Regions from separate parts of the Streptomyces sp. NPDC004134 genome, predicted to be linked through region 2. Evidence: predicted binding sites of a transcription regulator. Region 2 holds the regulator's gene; the other holds the start of a gene.
The links. The regulator HspR, encoded in region 2, represses chaperone genes until heat shock. The targets are predictions, from matches to a motif close to TTGAGNNNNNNNNNCTCAA.
Positions count from the first base shown of each region.

Region 1 (9,995 bases), on a different contig from region 2:
GCGACGTCCGCGGCGGGCAAGGGAAACCAGAGCAGCGCGCCGTCGGCGCGCGCGGCGGCCTGGACGCCGTGGGGAAGCTCGGCGCGCTCGATGCCGTCGGTGTACTTGGGCCCGAGGTAGGTGATCCACCCGACCTGCGGGCTGACCTTCATCCAGTCGCCTTGGGCGTCGGCCAGGGGTGTATTGACGCAGAGCGCGTGATCAGGGCGCCAGATGTCCGCCATCCAGTGGAGCGCGAGCTTCAACGACTGCAGGTCATAGAGTCCCTGGGGAGCACGCTTCGGTGCAGGCAGGGTGAGAACACAGTTGTTGCTGAGCCGCGGAGTCCCGGACTCCCCCGCGAAAAAGCTCAATTTGACCTTTGTTTCGCTTCCAGGACCGCTGTGATAGTCCGGAAACGGCTCGTTGTGGAACGACACGCTGTATCCGTCCCCCGCAGAAGGTTCACCGTCCCCGTCGCGCCGACGAGCCGCCTCAAGCTCGTCCCGGAGCCACTGGGAATCCGGATCAACCGGCGCTGCACGGTCTTCCCACCACCAGGAACGGAGCGCCGGATGCGCTTCCCCGAGCGCCCGCACCGTTGCACTGATGTCCCCGGCCACGTCGTCCAGGGTCTGTTCGCGCATCCCCCAGTAGGCGCCGAGATAGAAGAACGGCAGCTCCGAATGCCCCACGGTCACCCCTTGTGCACCACGTCGATAGGTAGCCGCTCGCGCCTGAACAGCTCCTTGTATGTCTCATAGGTCGCCCTGTCCGTGACAACGTAGCGGACCGGCTCCTCACCGGCTGCTTTGAGCGCCTTCTTCGCCTTATCGATCTCCTTCTTCTCCAGGAAGTCGTAGAAGTTGCCTTCCCTGTTGACCAGGCTCGAATAGTTCGCCTTCGCGTCGACCAGGTGCCCGTCCTCGTAGTTGTCCCACCGCTTGCCCCCGTACTCGTACGACCACGGCCACTTCACCCCCGTCGCCTTCTCCTGGGCCTCCGCCGTCTCCACCGACATCGACTCCCGTGTGTCGTCCGACCACTTCCCCGGTCCGCGGTCCGGCGGTGGTGGGCGGTGGGGGCGCTGGCCCGCGGGGGTGTTCTGGATCCAGGTCTTCGCGTACAGCCGGCCCTCGTCCAGGGACCTCGCCCCGTACGTGCCGAACGCGTAGCTCCCCGAGTACGCCGACACCGCCGCCCGGTCCCCCGCCAGGGCCCACGCCGCGCCCGGGCCGCCGGGCGTTCTCATCCCCACCATCATCAAGGTGAGTTCCGCCCCGATGTCGGTGGCTCCGTCGAGGGTCTGCGCCGTGATCCCCGCGGCGGTCTCCAGCGTGCCGTCCAGGATCCCCTTGACCTGGTCGCGGTAGTGCAGTGCCTTCTCCCACCAGGCCGGGTCCCGCCCGCCCGGCATGGTGTCGGGCGGCCGGACGTCCCCGCGGATGGCCCGGACCAGGTAGGACTTCAGGGCGTCGCGCATCTCCTCAAGGAACGTCGCCAGTACGCCCTCGAAGTCGGTCTTCGCGTCCTGGGCTGCCCTGTAATGCCGCGAGAGCCGGTCGGCAGCCTCCTCCGCCGACTCCTGCTGCCGGCCGCGCTCCCGTAAGTCCCACGGGTCCGCGCGCCCGCCGCGGCGCTCCAGCGTCTTCTTCTGCTCGTCGTACTCCGCGACCTGCTGCATCGCGGCCGACATCCGTCCCGATTCCGTCCGGGCCTTCTCAAGTGCCTCGTCGGCCCGCTCCTGGATCGGCCGTACCGCCTTGACGAAGACGTCGAGTGCTTCTCCGGCGACCCGGTAGCCCCCGCCCTCGCTCTCCAACTGCCCGTGCATGAAGGCCAGCCGGCCGAGGAGCGCCTTCTTCCAGTCACCCGCCAGCCCGGCTTCTTCCACCCGCACGATCAGGCTGTACGTGCGTGTCGAGGCGCGCCAGGCGTCGTCTTCGCGCTGGGAGCAGAACTTCCTGAACTTCCGCAGGGTCTCCAACTCGACCGGTACCGGGTCTCCCGGCAGGCCCACCACGGACCAGCCGGTCGGCCTGTCTCCCACGTGCGCCCTCCGCTCCCCCCGCCGTGTTGCCGAAAGCCCGTCCGCGACCGAACACTAGGGGAGGCACCGCGGCCGAACGAGTGGTAATCAGGGCAAGGAGGCGCCGTGGCGGACAAGTTGACGATCAGCTCGGAGGAGTTGGCGGAGGTGCGTATCGCGCTGCGCCGTACCCTGCCGCGCGACGCCTCCCGGCCGCCCGAGCCGGAGTCGGACGCGGTCGGTGGTGAGGAGGCGTCGGACCTGCTGGGGCGGCTGATGATGCTGGGGTCGACCATCGTCGAGGGCAGGGAGCTGGCCGTCACGGAGCTCGCGGACCGGCTGACCATGAGCGAGATGCAGACCTGCGTCACCGACCAGGCGCTGGGCCGCGCCTTCGTCTTCGAGGAGTGACCGCGGCCGGGAGATGCGTTCCGGTCAGCGCACCACGGTCTGGATCTCCTCCACCGTCACGTCGTACGTCGTCTCGAAGACGCTGTCGGGCAGGTCGCCGCCCGTACCGCCCGAGCCGGTCCAGTCGACCTCCCACGTGATCGACGCCTTCAGCCCGTACGAGCCGCCCGCGGCCGCCAAGACGGTTCCGGCACCCGTTCCCGTACCGGCGGATACGCACGCCGAACGGCCCCTCCCGGGTGGGTGGTCGGGAGGGGCCGTGTCTGGGGGCGGGGGGTAGGGGACGGGGACAGGGGGCCGGCAGGTCGGGCCGTCAGCCGTCAGGGCGTCGGGCCGTCAGCCGTCGGGCCGTCAGGCCGCCACCGGGACCTCCGGGTCCGCCGCCTGTGCGGTGGCGCCGGCCGGGGTCAGGGCCAGTTCCAGGACGTGGCGGACGTCGGAGACCGGGTGGACCTCCAGCTTCTCCAGCACCTCAGCCGGGACGTCGTCCAGGTCCGGCTCGTTCCGCTTCGGGATGATCACCGTGGTGACCCCCGCCCGGTGCGCCGCCAGCAGCTTCTGCTTCACGCCGCCGATCGGCAGCACCCGGCCCGTCAGCGACACCTCACCGGTCATCGCCACGTCCGTGCGCACCTGCCGGCCGCTGAGCAGCGACGCCAGTGCCGTCGTCATCGTGATGCCCGCGCTGGGCCCGTCCTTCGGGACCGCGCCCGCCGGCACGTGCAGGTGGATGCCCCGGTCCTTCAGGTCGGCCACCGGCAGTTCCAGCTCCGCGCCGCGCGAGCGCAGGAAGGAGAGCGCGATGTGCGCCGACTCCTTCATCACGTCGCCGAGCTGGCCCGTCAGGGTCAGTCCCGAGGCGCCCGATTCGGGGTCGGCCAGCGATGCCTCGATGTAGAGCACATCGCCGCCTGCGCCGGTCACGGCCAGGCCCGTCGCCACGCCCGGGACGGCCGTGCGGCGCGACGCGGGGTCGGTGGCGGACTCCGGGGTGTGGTGCGGCCGGCCGATCAGCGGGCGGAGTGCGTCGACGCCGACCGCGTACGGCAGCTTCGCGTCGCCCAGTTCGTGCTGCGCCGCGATCTTGCGGAGCAGCCGGGCGAGGGCGCGCTCCAGGTTCCGTACGCCCGCCTCGCGGGTGTACTCGCCCGCCAGCTTCCGCAGCGCGTCGTCCTCGATGGCGACCTCGCCGGCCTCCAGGCCCGCGCGCTCCAACTGCCGCGGCAGCAGGTGGTCGCGGGCGATGGTGACCTTCTCGTCCTCGGTGTAGCCGTCGAGGCGGACCAGTTCCATCCGGTCCAGCAGTGCCTCGGGGATGGCCTCGAGGACGTTGGCGGTGGCCAGGAAGACGACGTCCGACAGGTCCAGCTCGACTTCCAGGTAGTGGTCGCGGAACGTGTGGTTCTGCGCCGGGTCCAGGACTTCGAGCAGGGCCGCGGCGGGGTCGCCGCGGAAGTCGGAGCCGACCTTGTCGATCTCGTCGAGGAGGACGACCGGGTTCATCGAGCCGGCCTCCTTGATGGCGCGGACGACGCGGCCGGGCAGCGCGCCGACGTACGTACGCCGGTGGCCGCGGATCTCCGCCTCGTCGCGGACGCCGCCGAGGGCGACCCGGACGAACTTGCGGCCCATGGCGCGCGCCACGGACTCGCCCAGCGAGGTCTTGCCGACGCCGGGCGGGCCGACGAGCGCGAGCACGGCGCCGCCGCGGCGGCCGCCGACGAGGCCCAGGCCCCGGTCCGCGCGGCGCTTGCGCACGGCCAGGTACTCGGTGATGCGCTCCTTGACGTCCTCCAGGCCGGCGTGGTCGGCGTCCAGGATCTCCTTGGCGCCGGTGATGTCGTACGCGTCCTCCGTGCGCTCGCTCCACGGCATCTCCAGGACGGTGTCGAGCCACGTCCTGATCCAGCCGCCCTCGGGTGAGGCGTCGGAGCTGCGCTCCAGCTTGTCGACCTCCTTCAGGGCCGCTTCGCGGACCTTCTCCGGCAGGTCGGCGGCCTCGACGCGGGCGCGGTAGTCGTCGGACTCCTCGCCCTCGGGCTCGCCGTTCAGCTCGCGCAGTTCCTTGCGCACGGCCTCCAACTGGCGCCGCAGCAGGAACTCGCGCTGCTGCTTGTCGACGCCCTCCTGGACGTCCTTGGCGATGGACTCGGCGACGTCCTGCTCCGCCAGGTGCTCCTTCAGCCACTGCGTGGCGAGCTTGAGCCGGGCCACCGGGTCGGCGGTCTCCAGCAGCTCCACGCGCTGCTCGATGGTCAGGAACGGCGAGTATCCGGAGTTGTCGGCGAGCTGGCCGACGTCGTCGATCTGCTGCACGCGGTCCACGACCTGCCAGGCGCCGCGCTTGCGCAGCCAGTCGGTCGCGACCGCCTTGTATTCCTTCGTCAGCTCGGTGACGGCGCCGGGAACGGGGTCGGGAACGGATTCCTCGATCTCGGTGCCCTCCACCCACAGCGCGGCCCCGGGGCCGGTGGTGCCGGCGCCGATACGGATCCGGGCGACGCCGCGGATCAGCGCACCGGGGTCGCCGTCGGCCAGCCGGCCGACCTGCTCGACACGGCCGAGGACGCCGGTGCCCACGTATGTGCCGTCGACCCGGGGGACGAGCAGCACCCGGGGTTTGCGTCCGCTGCCGCGCGCCTCGGCCTGCGCGGCCTCGACCGCGGCCCGCACCTCGCGGTCCGAGAGGTCGAGCGGCACGACCATGCCGGGGAGCACGACCTCGTCATCGAGCGGCAGGACGGGCAGGGCCAGCGGAGCGTTGGAGCCGGACTCGGTAGCCATTGATCTCCCCTTCGGCATGCAAGTTGAGTTACATGCGCTCAACCCGGAGAGGTCCCGGGTTGTTCCCGGCCGTCTGTTCGCTGTCAGCGATCGGGCAGGATGGGGCCATGAGCAGCGAGAACGACACGGCGGGCGCGGTGACGCTCGACCGCAGGTCCGGCCCGTACGGGGAGGTCGTGCTGCGCCGCCGCGGGGCGCACCACGAGATCATCGCGAACGGCGTCTTCCTCATGGACACCTCCGACGGCCGCTCCGAGCGGCTGCTGATCCGGGCCGCGGCCGGGGCGCTGGACCCGGCCGCGGCGGCGCCCGCGGTGCTGATCGGCGGGCTGGGCGTGGGCTTCTCGCTCGCCGAGGCGGCGGCGGACCCGCGCTGGGGGCGGATCACGGTGGTCGAGCGCGAGCCGGCGGTCATCGAGTGGCACACCGGCCCGGCGGCCGGGGCCCCGCCGCTCGCGCACCTCAGCGGCGCGGCCCTCGCCGACCCGCGCGTCGGGCTCGTCGAGGCCGACCTCCTGGACCACCTCGCCACCGCGCCGTACCGCTACGACGCGGTCTGCCTGGACATCGACAACGGCCCCGACTGGACCGTCACCGAGGGCAACTCCGGCCTCTACGCCCCGGCCGGTCTCGCCGCCTGCTTCGGCCGCCTCACCCCCGGCGGCGTCCTGGCCGTCTGGTCCGCCCGCCCTTCCACCGGCTTCGAGGCCGCCCTCCGCACCGCCGGCTTCACGGACGTACGCACCGAGGAGATCCCCGTACGCCGCGGCGTCCCCGACGCCGTCCACCTCGCCGTCCGCCCGCCGGACGACGAGGCGCGCGGCGAGGCGGACGCCGGTGGGGAACCCCGGGCGGGGGCTCCCCGTTCCCCGTAGCCGAGGCGTGTCACCTCCCCATACGCTGCTAGCTGAACCGGAGGGCCTACGGGGAAGAGACGGCGAGGGCCACGAACACATGGCAGACAGACAAGCCCTGAACGGCCGCGCCGACCACGCGGCCGCAGTGACGCCCGGTGCCCAGCGCAGGGTGCTGGTAGTGGAGGACGACCCGACCATCGGGCAGGCGATATCGGCGCGGCTGCGCGCCGAGGGCTTCCAGGTACGTACGGCAGGGGACGGCCCGGCCGCGGTGGCGACCGCCGCGGAGTGGGCGCCCGACCTGCTCGTGCTCGACGTGATGCTGCCCGGCTTCGACGGGCTGGAGGTGTGCCGCAGGGTGCAGGCCCAGCGGCTGGTGCCGGTGCTGATGCTGACCGCGCGGGACGACGAGACGGACATGCTCGTCGGCCTGGGCGTCGGCGCCGACGACTACATGACCAAGCCCTTCTCCATGCGCGAGCTGGCCGCGCGGGTGCACGTGCTGCTGCGCCGCGTGGAGCGCGCCACGCTGGCGGCGGGCGCCGCCCGGGACGACACGCTGCGCCTGGGCGAGCTGGAGATCGACCACACCGAGCGGCGGGTGCGGGTCGGCGGGGACGACGTGCATCTGACGCCGACGGAGTTCGAGCTGCTGGCGTGTCTGGCCAACCAGCCGCGGGCGGTGCTCTCCCGCGAGCAGCTCCTGGTGGAGGTCTGGGAGTGGGAGGACGCCTCGGGGACGCGGACGGTCGACAGCCACATCAAGGCGCTGCGCCGCAAGATAGGCGCGGAGCGGATCCGCACGGTGCACGGCGTGGGGTACGCGCTGGAGACCCCCGTCACATGACGGTGCCGGACGGCGGTGCGGAGCCCGGCTTCTGGCGCCGGGTGTGGGAGGCGCTGCGCCCGCTGGACCCGGTGCGGTCGGTGAACGCGGCGCTGGGCGCGCTGGTCATCGGCTCGGTCGTGATCGCCACCGGGCTGGTGTGGGTGGCGATCCGCTCCTCCACCGAGGTCCGGCTGATCACGGTCTTCTCGCTCATCGCCTCGCTGCTGATCACCCAGTTCGTGGGCCAGCGGCTGACGTCGCCGCTGGTGCAGATGACGGCGGTCACGCGGGCCATGGCGCACGGGGACTACACCGCCCGGCTGGCCACCCGCCGCCGGGACGAGTTCGGCGAGCTGGCGCAGACGTTCAACCGGATGGCGGCGGACCTGCAGTCCGTCGACCGGCACCGCAAGGAGCTGGTCGCCAACGTCTCGCACGAGCTGCGCACCCCGATCGCCGCGCTGCGCGCGGTGCTGGAGAACGTGGTCGACGGCGTCTCCGAGGCCGACCCGGACACGATGCGCACCGCGCTGCGCCAGACGGAGCGGCTGGGCCGGCTGGTGGAGCAGTTGCTCGACCTGTCGCGGATCGACAGCGGGGTGGTGCCGCTGCGGCTGCGGCGGTTCGCGGTGGAGCCGTACCTCGCGGGCGTGCTGAAGGAGGCGCACTTCGGCAGCGGCGCGCACGGCACGGCCGGCGCCCCGGAGGGGGACGGCGGTGTCCCTGGCCCCCGCGGGCGCGGCGACGTCCGGCTGCACCTGGACGTCTCGCCGCCGGAGCTGTCCGTACGGGCCGATCCCGAGCGGCTGCACCAGGTGATGGCGAACCTGATCGACAACGCCGTGAAGCACAGCCCGCCCGGCGGCCGCGTCACCGTGCGCGCCCGCGCCGGCGCACAGCCGGACGCGCTGGAGGTGGAGGTGCTCGACGAGGGCCCGGGCATCCCGGCGGCCGAGCGGCACCGGGTCTTCGAGCGCTTCAACCGCGGCCGGGAGAACGGGGTGCTCGCCGACCACGGGGCGGACGGCGGCGGCACCGGGCTGGGGCTGGCGATCGCGCGCTGGGCGGTGGGTCTGCACGGCGGCCGGATCGGGGTGGCCGAATCACCCCGCGGCTGCCGGATCAAGCTCACCCTTCCGGGTTAACGCTCGTTTGGCACTTGACCTACACTTGACCTTGGCCGGGCGCGGGAACGGACCCGCAACGGCGGCAGAGCAGCCGGTGAACGGCCCGGTACGAGGACGGGACGCGGCGCCACCGCCTAGATGCCCCCATGCCGCACGCAGGCAAACTGTCTTTGTTTCCCGCCAAATCCGGGGTCCAAACCACGTTCGCATTGTGACTTACGCGACCTCCGGCGGGTGCGGCCTGCACGTTCCAGCTCCAGGGGCGTAGCCTTGTTTTCCGCTGTCCATCACCTTGTGAAGCGGAAGAGGGCGGTTGCCGCCGTGTCGTCACAGTCCCCTAAGAGCAGCTCGTCGAGCGTCCGTACCGAAGAGCCCAGTCAGGGCCGGGACCCTGCTGCCGCCTTCGGTCCCAACGAGTGGCTCGTCGACGAGATCTACCAGCAGTACCTCCAGGACCCCAACTCGGTGGACCGGGCCTGGTGGGACTTCTTCGCCGACTACAAGCCGGGCACCGCCGGCGGGAACCAGGGGGCGGCGACGCAGACGGCGCAGCCCCCGTCCGCCGCACCCCCGGCCCCCGCGGCCCAGGCGGCCCCCGCCCAGGCCGCGGCTCCGGCGCCCGCCCCGGCTCCGGCCCCCGCCGCGCCGCCGCAGCAGGCCACCGCGCCCGCCGCGCCGCCGGCCGTCGACGGCCGGCCCGTGGCCGCCGCGCCCGCCCCGCCGGCGGCGAAGCCGGCCGCGAAGCCCGCGGCCAAGCCGGGCGCGAAGCCCGCCGCGGCACCGGCGGCCCCGGCCGAGGGGCCCGAGCTGGTCACCCTCCGGGGCCCGGCCGCCGCCGTCGCCAAGAACATGAACGCCTCGCTGGAGCTGCCGACGGCCACGTCCGTCCGCGCGGTCCCGGTGAAGCTCCTCTTCGACAACCGCATCGTCATCAACAACCACCTGAAGCGCGCCCGCGGCGGGAAGGTCTCCTTCACGCACCTCATCGGGTACGCGATGGTCCAGGCGATGAAGCTGATGCCGTCGATGAACCACTCCTTCGCGGAGAAGGACGGCAAGCCCACCCTGGTCAAGCCCGAGCACGTCAACCTCGGCCTGGCCATCGACCTGGTGAAGCCCAACGGCGACCGCCAGCTCGTCGTCGCGGCCATCAGGAAGGCCGAGACGCTCAACTTCTTCGAGTTCTGGCAGGCGTACGAGGACATCGTCCGCCGCGCCCGGTCCAACAAGCTCACCATGGACGACTTCACCGGGGTGACGTGCTCGCTCACCAACCCCGGCGGCATCGGCACCGTGCACTCCGTGCCCCGGCTGATGCCCGGCCAGTCCATGATCCTCGGCGTCGGCGCCATGGACTACCCCGCGGAGTTCCAGGGCACCTCCCAGGACACCCTGAACAAGCTGGGCGTCTCCAAGGTCATGACGCTCACCTCGACGTACGACCACCGCGTCATCCAGGGCGCCGCCTCCGGCGAGTTCCTGCGGATCATGAACCAGTTGCTGCTGGGCGAGAACGACTTCTACGACGAGGTCTTCAAGTCCCTGCGCATCCCCTACGAGCCGGTCCGCTGGCTCCGCGACATCGACGCCAGCCACGACGACGACGTCACCAAGGCCGCCCGGGTCTTCGACCTGATCCACTCCTACCGGGTCCGCGGCCACGTCATGGCCGACACCGACCCGCTGGAGTACAAGCAGCGCAAGCACCCCGACCTCGACGTCACCGAGCACGGCCTGACGCTCTGGGACCTGGAGCGGGAGTTCGCCGTCGGCGGCTTCGCCGGCAAGTCGATGATGAAGCTGCGCGACATCCTCGGCGTACTGCGGGACTCGTACTGCCGCACCACCGGCATCGAGTACATGCACATCCAGGATCCGAAGGAGCGCAAGTGGATCCAGGAGCGCGTGGAGCGTCCGCATGACACCCCGGAGCGCGAGGAGCAACTGCGCATCCTGCGCCGGCTGAACGCCGCGGAGGC
Region 1 is NZ_JBIAMS010000035.1:19,330-29,324, reverse strand. Features, by position in the region: gene ACFYVJ_RS32000 (Imm52 family immunity protein) at 1-674, opposite strand, end outside; gene ACFYVJ_RS31995 (hypothetical protein) at 677-2,029, opposite strand; gene ACFYVJ_RS31990 (hypothetical protein) at 2,135-2,419, shown strand; gene ACFYVJ_RS31985 (hypothetical protein) at 2,444-2,599, opposite strand; gene lon (endopeptidase La) at 2,771-5,203, opposite strand; gene ACFYVJ_RS31975 (spermidine synthase) at 5,311-6,078, shown strand; gene ACFYVJ_RS31970 (response regulator transcription factor) at 6,158-6,907, shown strand; gene ACFYVJ_RS31965 (ATP-binding protein) at 6,904-8,034, shown strand; gene ACFYVJ_RS31960 (multifunctional oxoglutarate decarboxylase/oxoglutarate dehydrogenase thiamine pyrophosphate-binding subunit/dihydrolipoyllysine-residue succinyltransferase subunit) at 8,338-9,995, shown strand, end outside.
Region 1: the regulator HspR is predicted to act here: its motif matches at 5,227-5,245, upstream of lon (endopeptidase La).

Region 2 (9,995 bases):
CCACGATCCCGACGAAGCGTTCCGAGACCTTCACCACGGCCGAGGACAACCAGCCGTCGGTGCAGATCCAGGTCTTCCAGGGCGAGCGCGAGATCGCCGCGTACAACAAGAAGCTCGGCATGTTCGAGCTGACCGGCCTGCCGCCGGCCCCGCGGAACGTGCCGCAGATCGAGGTCACCTTCGACATCGACGCCAACGGCATCATGCACGTCGGCGCGAAGGACCTCGGCACGGGCAAGGAGCAGAAGATGACCGTCACCGGCGGCTCCGCGCTGCCGAAGGACGACATCGAGCGCATGATGCGCGACGCCGAGCAGTACGCGGAGGAGGACCACAAGCGCCGCGAGGCCGCCGAGACGCGCAACCAGGGCGAGCAGGTCGTCTACACCACCGAGAAGTTCCTCCAGGACAACGAGGACAAGGTGCCCGGCGACGTGAAGTCCGAGGTCGAGAGCGCGATCACCGACCTCAAGGAGGCGCTGAAGGGCGAGGACGCCGCGGCGATCCGTGAGGCGACGGAGAAGGCCGCGGCCACCAGCCAGAAGCTCGGTCAGGCGCTCTACGCCGACGCCCAGGCGTCCGGCCCGGCCGCCGCCGGCGGCGAGGGTGCCCAGCAGGCGCAGAAGGACGCGCCCGCCGGTGCCGACGACGATGTCGTCGACGCCGAGATCGTGGACGACGACAAGCCCAAGGGTGGTGCCGCGTGACGGAGGAGACCCCGGGCTTCGAGGAGAAGCCCGACGTCCCCACCGACGCAAAGACAGCGGAGGCACAGCAGGGCGGCCCGGACGGGGCGGGCGGCTCGCCCGCCGGCGCACGGCGCGCCGACACAGCCGGGCCGGGTGCCACCGCCGGGAACGGGGACGCGAACAGCCCGCTTGCGGCTCGTCTGGACGAGACCCGCAAGGCGCTCGACGAGCGGACGAAGGACCTGCAGCGGCTCCAGGCGGAGTACCAGAACTACCGCCGGCGGGTCGAGCGGGACCGGGTCGCGGTCAAGGAGGTCGCGAACGCGAACCTGCTGACCGAACTGCTGCCCGTGCTCGACGACATCGGCCGGGCCCGGGACCACGAGGAGCTGGTCGGCGGGTTCAAGTCGGTCGCCGAGTCGCTGGAGACCGTCGTGGCCAAGATGGGCCTCATGCAGTTCGGCAAGGAGGGCGAGCCCTTCGACCCGCTCATCCACGAGGCGCTGATGCACAGCTACTCGCCGGATGTGTCCGAGACGACGTGCGTGCAGATTCTCCAGCCTGGGTATCGGATCGGCGAGCGTACGATCCGCCCCGCGCGGGTCGCCGTGGCGGAGCCGCAGCCGGGGGCGTCGTCGGGGTCGCAGGGCAAGGAGGGCGAGCAGCCGGACGAGAAGCAGGCCGACGCGGACGGCGGCGGATCCGAGTCCGCCGCCGCGGACGGCGGCGGCCCGGACGCCGGGTCCGCGAAGCCGGGGTCCGGCGGAGAGACGGACAGCGGTGGCCCGGACGAGGGGTGACGCCGTAGCGGCCGCCGAGGGACGAGAGGAGGGACGCCGGGAATGAGTACCAAGGACTTCATCGAGAAGGACTACTACAAGGTTCTCGGCGTCCCGAAGGACGCCACCGAGGCCGAGATCAAGAAGGCGTACCGCAAGCTCGCCCGGCAGTACCACCCGGACGCCAACAAGGGCGACGCCGCGGCCGAGGAGCGCTTCAAGGAGGTCTCCGAGGCCAACGACGTGCTCGGCGACCCCCAGCGGCGCAAGGAGTACGACGAGGCGCGCACCCTCTTCGGCAACGGCGGCTTCCGCCCGGGCCCGGGCGCGGGCGGCGGCGGCTCGTTCAACTTCGACCTCGGCGACCTCTTCGGCGGCTCGGGCCCCGGCGCCCCGGGCGGCGGCGGCCAGACCACCACCGGCGGTTTCGGCGGCGGCCTCGGCGACGTCTTCGGCGGGCTGTTCAACCGCGGCGGCGGGCGTACGCAGCCGCGCCGCGGCCAGGACATCGAGTCGGAGGTCACGCTCAGCTTCACGGAGGCCATCGAGGGCGCCACGGTCCCGCTGCGGATGTCGTCGTCGGCCCCGTGCAAGACGTGCGCGGGCACGGGCGACAAGAACGGCTCCCCGCGGGTCTGCCCGACCTGCGTGGGCACCGGGCAGGTCTCCCGCGGCGGCGGTGGCGGCTTCTCGCTGACCGACCCGTGCGTGGACTGCAAGGGCCGCGGGCTCATCGCCCAGGACCCCTGCGACGTCTGCAAGGGCAGTGGCCGCGCCAAGTCGTCCCGCACGATGCAGGTCCGCATCCCCGCGGGGGTGCAGGACGGGCAGCGGATCCGGCTGCGCGGCAAGGGCGGTCCTGGCGAGCGCGGCGGTCCCGGCGGCGACCTGTACGTCGTCGTGCACGTCGACGGCCACCCGGTCTTCGGCCGCAAGGGCGACAACCTGCTGGTGACGGTCCCCGTCTCGTTCCCGGAGGCGGCCCTCGGCGCGGACATCAAGGTGCCCACGCTCGGCGGCCCGCCGGTCACCCTGAAGCTGCCCCCGGGCACGCCCAACGGACGCACGATGCGCGCCCGCGGCAAGGGCGCCGTCCGCAAGGACGGGACGCGCGGGGACCTGCTCGTCACCGTCGAGGTGGCGGTGCCGAAGGAGACGGACGGCACGGCGCGCGAGTCGCTGGAGTCGTACCGGACGGCCACCGCGGGCGAGGACCCGCGCGCGGAGCTGTTCAAGGCCGCGAAGGGAGCTTGACGACGATGAACGGCAGAAGCGGCGGACGCGGCGGCCCCCGCGGCCGCAATCCGTACGAGCTGACCGAGGAGACGCCGGTCTACGTCATCTCCGTAGCCGCGGAACTCTCGGGCCTGCACCCCCAGACCCTGCGCCAGTACGACCGCCTGGGCCTGGTCTCCCCGGACCGCACGGCGGGCCGCGGCCGGCGCTACTCGGCGCGGGACATCGCGCTGCTGCGGCAGGTCCAGGCGCTGAGCCAGGACGAGGGCATCAACCTGGCCGGGATCAAGCGGATCATCGAGCTGGAGACGCAGGTCGCCGCCCTCCAGGCGAAGGTGGCGGAGCTGACGGACGCGGTGGACGGCGCGGCGTCGGCGATGGCGCAGCGGGAGGCGCAGGTGCACGCGTCGTACCGGCGGGACCTGGTGCCGTACCAGCAGGTGCAGCAGACGAGTGCGCTGGTGGTGTGGAAGCCGAAGAAGAAGCGGGGCTGAGCCGGCGGCTCAGTCGGCGAGGTAGGTGACCTCCACGCGGGGCGGGAGCCCGGCGTGGAGGTCTCTCATGTGCGGGCGCAGGGAGACCTCGCGCAGGGTGCCGAGCCCCGCCAGCGGGGAGAGGTCCAGGAGTCTCCCCGGGGGCAGGTCGACCACGAGGTGGTCGAGCTGCGGGAAGCGGTGGGGGAACCGGCTCAGGTCGAGTTCGTCGGCGGGCCGGTCGCCGATCAGACCGAGGAACGTGACGCCCGGCAGCGTGGCATGGGCGGGGGCGACGGCGAGCAGGTCCAGCCGGCACCGCAGCGCCTTGAGCAGCGGGAGGGCGGCCAGCGCCGACCAGTCGTCCGCGGTGGCCTCGTGTCGCCAGCCCAGGTAGACGGCGGCGAGCTTGGGGTGCTTGGCCAGGCGGCACAGACCGGAGGTGCGGGCGGTCAGCAGGTTGAGGGTCGCCAGCTCGGGCAGCGGCGGCAGGGCGCCGAGGTCGACCAGGTGGGTCCGATCCGGCGACAGGGAGAGGAACTCCAGCCGCGGCAGCGCGGTGAGCAGTTCGGGGATGCTGTCGGCCAGACCTGGTACCGCGTCCAGGATCAGGGCGCGCAGGGGCAGGCCGGCGAGGGCCGAGGCGTACCGCAGGCCGAGGCACTCGGTGAGCCGCAGTTCGCGCAGCCCGTCCATGTCGCGCAGGAAGTCCAGGTCGCCCAGCGCGTGCTGGTTGCGGATGATCAGCTTGGTGAGGCTGAACGCGGCGAGCACTTCGCGCAGTTCGAAGGGGTCGAGCGGACCGCCGCGGACGTCGACCATCGGGCGGCCGCCGAGCCTGTGCAGGGCGTGTAGCTCGGCGTCGGAGGTGACGGTGAAGTACAGGTCTTCCGGGTCGAGGCGGGAGATGACCTCGTTCGCGTACTCCTCGGTGTCGAAGCGGTGCCAGGCCCAGGCGATTTGCCGGCGTACGGCAAGCGAGGGATGGGCGGCGTAGCGGGCGAGGAACGGGATCGCGCGGTCCGCGTCCACGTGGCTCGCGGCCACGGCGACCAGGTCGGCGGCGTCGCCCGCCTCCTCCGGGCCCGGCAGCAGGTCCAGCACCAGCGGTCCCGCCGCACCCAGCGCCCGTGCCTCCGTCGACGTCGTGGGCGGGATCAGCGCCTCCGTCTCGCGCTCCACCGCCTCCCGTACCGCCGGGGCCAGTTCGGCCGCGTGCTCCAGGCAGGCGGTCGCCAGCAGCCGGATGCGTACGCTCTCGACCCCGCCCTTGCGCTGCGCCGCCGTCAGCAGCTCCCGCAGGATCTCCTCGCGCTCCCGCGGGCGGGCCTGCGCCACCGCCATGCGGATGACGTCCTCCCACTGGTCGTCCGCCGCGTGGGCCGCCAGGACGCCGATGTCGCCCTCCTCGACCGCCGCGCGGGCGCCCAAGTAGTCCTGGAACGTGCGGTGGACGAAGTCCACCGCGCCCGGGGCCGGTTCGCGGAGGAGGCCGCTGCGGTCGCGGAAGTGCTCCAGTACGGCGGTCGCGTCGCCGAGGGCGGCGACCTCCGGGACGGCCGGGAGGGCGTCGGTGATGATCCGCTCCGCCCGGGTGCGGTCCAGCTCCGTACGGCCGTTGCGGATCAGCCAGTACGCGAGCCGCTGGAGGACCTGGAGCTGGGGTTCCTCGCGCAGGTCGGGGACGGCCATGTCGCGTTCGCGGTCGCGGCGGCTGAGCAGCATCGACAGGGCGGCCTCGTACAACTCCCTGCGCCCGCGCGGGAGGTAGCCGCGGCGGGCGCGGTTGAGCGCGCACATCAGGCCGCACATGAGCGGGTTGGTGGCCAGCCGGCCGAGGTCGGAGGTGTGCCGTACGGCGGCGGTGAGCTGCTGCTCGTACGTCGTGAGCTGCGCGTCGTCCGCGGCTGGGGCGCCGGTGCGGACGGCGGCGGCGCGTACGGCCTCGTGCCAGCGGGCGATGAAGCGGGTGAGGTCGGCCGGGCGCATGGGTGCGAGGGCCAGCTCGGTGAAGCCCTCGGCGGCGAGCCAGTCCTCGCCGACGGCGGAGGGGCGGGAGGTGACGAGCCAGCGGTTGCCCGGGTAGGCGTCGGCGAGGTCGGAGAGCCAGCGGCGGGCGCGGTCGCGCTCGGCGCGGGGGACCTCGTCGATGCCGTCGACGAGGAGCAGCCCGCGGCGGGCGGTGAGCACGCGGTGCTCCCATCCGCCGGGCTGCGCGCCGGCGAGGGGGCTGCCGGTGGCGGCGAGGAAGTCGCGGGGGGCGGGGAGGCGCTGGCCGTGCCGGGTGAGGGTGCGGAGCGGCAGCACGAAGGGGACACGCCCTGCGAGGTAGTCCATGCCGTCGGCGGTCGGGGTGTCGGCGCGGGTGGCGGAGAGGGCGAGCCACTGCACGAGGGTGGTCTTGCCGGAGCCCGCGGCGCCGCGGAGGAGGACGCGCTCGTGGGTGGCGAGTGCCTGGTCGGCGGGGAGCACGGCTTCGGGGACGGGGTCGGTGTCGGCGAAGGAGCCGAAGCCACCACCGAGGTCGTCATAGGGGCCCGGTTCGTACGGCGGATAGCCGGCGGCCTCCAGCCGCAGATACGCCACGTCCAGCGGCCACTTCGCCGGCGAGTCGGCGAGATCGACGCCGTAGATGGTGAGCCTGCCGTGCTTCTTCGCGGCGTACGCGAAGTACTCGCGCTCGAAGGCCGCGTCCTGTGCCGCGGGGAGCGGCGTGCGGGCGATGAGGGCGTCGAGGCGGGCGATCTGGTCGGCCTGGCGGCGGGACTGCTCGACGAGGGTGCGGGCGACGAAGGTGGAGCGCCGGCTGAAGAAGTGCAGGATGTGCAGGCAGGCGGTGTCGAGGAGGGCGTCGTGGAAGTAGGCCGCGTCGGCGGAGAGTTCGCGTACGGGATCGCCCCCGCCGCTCCGTGCCGCGGCGAGGCGGAGCCGGCGGGCGAGGGCTTCGGGGCCGAGCTGGACCGCCTGGACGTCGTCCAGGTCGAGGTCGCCGAGGGCGGTGAGGCTGCGGGCGAGCGCGCCGGCGACGGCGGTGGTCTCGCCGCCGGGGACGGGGGAGGGCTCGCCGCCGGGGCCGTGGAGGGCGCGGCGTACGAGACTGTCGGCGAGCTTGCGCAGCCCGTCCTCGTCCAGCTCCCGCTGCTCACCGCGGAACGACACCAGCGCCGCCATCCGCACCGGCCGCCCCACGAGCCCCGCCCCGGGGCCCTCGCTGTGGAACAACCGCCGGACCAGGGGCGCCACGACGGCGGACGCGAGCCTGACGCCGACGGCTGCGGGTTCCATGGGGCAGACGATATAAGCGGGCGGTGACAGGTCACCGGCGGTGTTCGCCGAACGTCCGGTTCGTTCTGCTATGCACACCCTCATCATCATGAATTTCAGGAAGATGATGCTGAGTTCGGGTGGAGTTGATACGGACGGTAAGCCAATGTTCTGGTTGAGAACGGGGGACAAGTCGCCGAACGTGATGTACGTACGGCTCAGTTGGTCCGGGAGTTCATACAGTGAGGTCTCACGCTTCGGGCAACACGGCGCGACAGGCTCCGCCGGTCGGTCTCGCGCTGCTCTCCGACCGGGAACGCGAAGTGCTCCTCCTGCTCGCCGACGGTCCGACCAATCGCCGGCTGGCGTCGCAACTGGGGGTGGCGGAGCGTACGGTCCGCGCCCATCTGACGAACATCTGCCGCAAGCTGAACGTGGAGTCCCGCGTCCAGGCCGCCCTGGTCGCCGACCGCCACCGCCGCGCCCTGCTGCCGCCGGGGGCAGGTCCTGACCGGGTTGCCCCAAGAGGCAATGGCCGGGGGCGCCACGTTCGTGAATGATGTGGGCCAGTGCCCTCTTGGGTGCCGCGGAGGCGACCTGCCATCGTCGTACGCGGGCGCCGGCGGCACCCCTCGGACGGAGCGCTGGTGCGTTCGCTTCCCGGCCTCATACGCACCAGCGACTCCGTTCCTCTCCGCCCTGTCCCGCGCCCGGCGCCCCTGCGGGCCGGCTGTGCGGGCTCCGGAGACCGCCCCGTGGGTCAGACCCTTTCGAGCATGCCGGAGCGGGCGATGAGATAGCCGAGTTGGGTACGGCTGTCGCTGCCCAGGGCGGTGGACAGCTTGGCGATGTGCGCGCGGCAGGTGCGTACGTTCATGCCGAGCCGGCGGGCGATGGCCTCGTCGAGGTGGCCTTCCACGAGCAGCCGGGCGATGCTGCGCTGGACGCCGGTGACGCCTTCCCGGGCGTCGTGTTCGGGGGGCTGGTGTCCCCAGGGGACACCGAGTTCCCAGAAGTATCCGAAGATGGCGCGCAGGAACCAGACCAGGCCCGGGTGGCGGATCTCCATCGCCACCTCGCGGCTGGGCTGTGCGGGGATGAAGGCGACCTCCCGGTCGATTATCAGGAGCCGTTCGGGCATCTCCTCCAGGGTGCGTACCTCCAGCCCGGTGTCGCTCAGTTCGTCCAGGTAGGCGAGCTGGGCGGGGTGGTGCCGGTACGTGTGGTTGTACAGGGTCCGCTGGGTGACGCCGCGTTCGCTCATCCTCCGTACGCGGTGGGTGGTGGTGCGCATCGTCGCGGGGTTCCAGTTGGTCCGCCCGCTTGCCGGCTGGATGGCGAGGAACTGCTCCGTGCAGTCCTCCAGGGCCCGGGCGAGGGCGTCGTCGATCCGCTCCTTCCCGGTCCAGACGGTGAACGCGGCCATGGCCGGGTCGTCCGGATCGAGGGAGGTCAACTGCTCGACGGTGTCGGCCAGCGCGGTCACGAACAGGCGGTACTCGCCCAGCTCTCTTTCGAGCGGCTCGACGAGCCCGGCGAGCGCCTGCGTCGGCGGCGTCGGCACCAGCCACTGGGTGTCGCCGGGCTCGGGCCGTAACAGGTCGAGGTCGAAGAGGCACGGCGCGGTCGCCGTGGCCTCGTGTGAGACGCGGCCGGAGCGCAGGGCGGAGGCGTAGAGCTTCCGGCCCGGGGCGCAGAGGCCGGTGGTGTGGTGGGGGTGCGACATGTCTCTCTCAGGTCTCGTCGAGGATGCCGGAGCGTGCGATGAGGTAGCCCAGTTGCGCTCGGCTGTTGCTGCCCAGAGTGGAAGCGAGCTTGGCGATGTGGGCGCGGCAGGTGCGGACGTTCATGCCGAGCCGGCGGGCGATGTTCTGGTCGAGGTGACCCTCGACCAGGAGGCGGGCGATGCTGCGCTGGACGCCGGTGATGCCTTCGTGGGTGGACTCCGTGTAGGCGGCTTCCTCCAGGGGGGTGGCCAGTTGCCAGAACTGCTCGAAGACACCGACGAGATAGGAGACGAGCCCGGGGTGGCGGAGCTCCAAGGCGACTTGGCGGTCCGGTCGGATGGGGAGGAAGGCCACCTGACGGTCGACGATGATCAGGCGCTCGATGATCTCTTCGAGTGTTCTGACCTCGACCTGCTGCGGGCCGACGAACCGCAGGTACGCGAGTGTCATCGGCGCTTCACGGGCCGCGTGCTGATAAAGGGTGCGCATCCGTACGCCGCGCTCGGCGAGGGGGCGGACCCGCCGCAGTGCCTCGCCCAGGGCGCGGGCGCCGCGGCTGGCCGCCTCGGGCTGGATGGTGAGAAGTTCGTGTGAGCACTCGCCGACCGCCAGATCCAGCGCGGTGTTGATCGTGCCGAGGCCCTCCAGCACCGTGATCGGTGAGTTGTCGGAGGCGACCTCGATGCCGATATCGATGAACCGGCTGAAGCTCCTCGCGAGGTCGGCCGCGTGCTGCTGCCGCTCACGGATCTCCCGTTCCCGGGATACCAGAAGCCCCATCATGGCGTCGGATGCGCGGACGGGCAGCAGCCAGTCCGGGTCGTCGGGGTCGGGGTGGAGAAGGGCGAGGTCGTTCAGGCACGGTGCGAGCCGCGCGTCCGCAGCCGCTATCCGGCCGTCCCGCACGGCGGTGGCGTATGCCTCGCGGGCGGCCGGGCAGGGCTCTTGGAGACTGTGGCCGTGCTCGTGATCGTGCTCGTGATCGTGCCCTGCGTGCATCTCCGTGTACTCCCGGGAGCGGTGATCGGGGTCAGGACTGGTCGAGGATGCCGGAGCGTGCGATGAGGTAGCCGAGTTGGGCCCGGCCGTTACTGCCGAGGGTGGTGGCGAGCTTGGCGATGTGGGCGCGGCAGGTGCGGACGTTCATGCCGAGCCGGTCGGCGATGATCTCGTCGACGTGCCCTTCGACGAGCAACTTGGCGATGCTGCGCTGGACACCGGTTATGCCGTCCGGCTCCGGATGCTCGTAGTGCACCTCCTCGTCGAGAGGCGTGGCGAGCTCCCAGAGGTGGTGGAATACGCCGACGAAGTATTCGACGAGACCGGGATGCCGGACCTCCACCGCCGTATCCCGGTTCAACTTCACCGGCCGGTCCCGATGCGCGGGAACGAAGGCGACTTTCCGGTCGACGATGATCAGACGATCGACCAGCTCCTCAAGCGTGCGCAGCTCCATGAGGTCGTTGGCGACCCGTTCCTGATAGGCGAGCAGACCGTAGTTGTGCCGTGCGGTGTGCTGGTAGAGGCTGCGAATGCGCACACCGCGGTCGACCAGTGGACGCACCCGGTCCACGGCCTTGTCGAGGAGCGCCGGGGGACGGGTCCCACCGGGCTGGACGGTGAGGAGTTCCTTCTCGCACTCGGCGGTCGCCCTGCCGACGATCGCGTCGATGTTGGTCACGCCGCTCAGTTCGGTGATCGCGCTGCTGATGGCGGTGCCTCCCTGAGTGAGGGAGAGGAACGGCTCGAACGCGTCCGCCAGCGCTAGGGTCTGGTCCCTGCGCTCCTGAATCTCGCGCTCGATGGGGTGCTCAAGTCGGGCCAGCG
Region 2 is NZ_JBIAMS010000010.1:125,513-135,507, forward strand. Features, by position in the region: gene dnaK (molecular chaperone DnaK) at 1-707, shown strand, start outside; gene grpE (nucleotide exchange factor GrpE) at 704-1,489, shown strand; gene dnaJ (molecular chaperone DnaJ) at 1,532-2,722, shown strand; gene ACFYVJ_RS15535 (heat shock protein transcriptional repressor HspR) at 2,728-3,198, shown strand; gene ACFYVJ_RS15540 (NACHT domain-containing protein) at 3,208-6,462, opposite strand; gene ACFYVJ_RS15545 (helix-turn-helix transcriptional regulator) at 6,684-7,001, shown strand; gene ACFYVJ_RS15550 (helix-turn-helix transcriptional regulator) at 7,202-8,167, opposite strand; gene ACFYVJ_RS15555 (helix-turn-helix transcriptional regulator) at 8,175-9,167, opposite strand; gene ACFYVJ_RS15560 (hypothetical protein) at 9,199-9,995, opposite strand, start outside.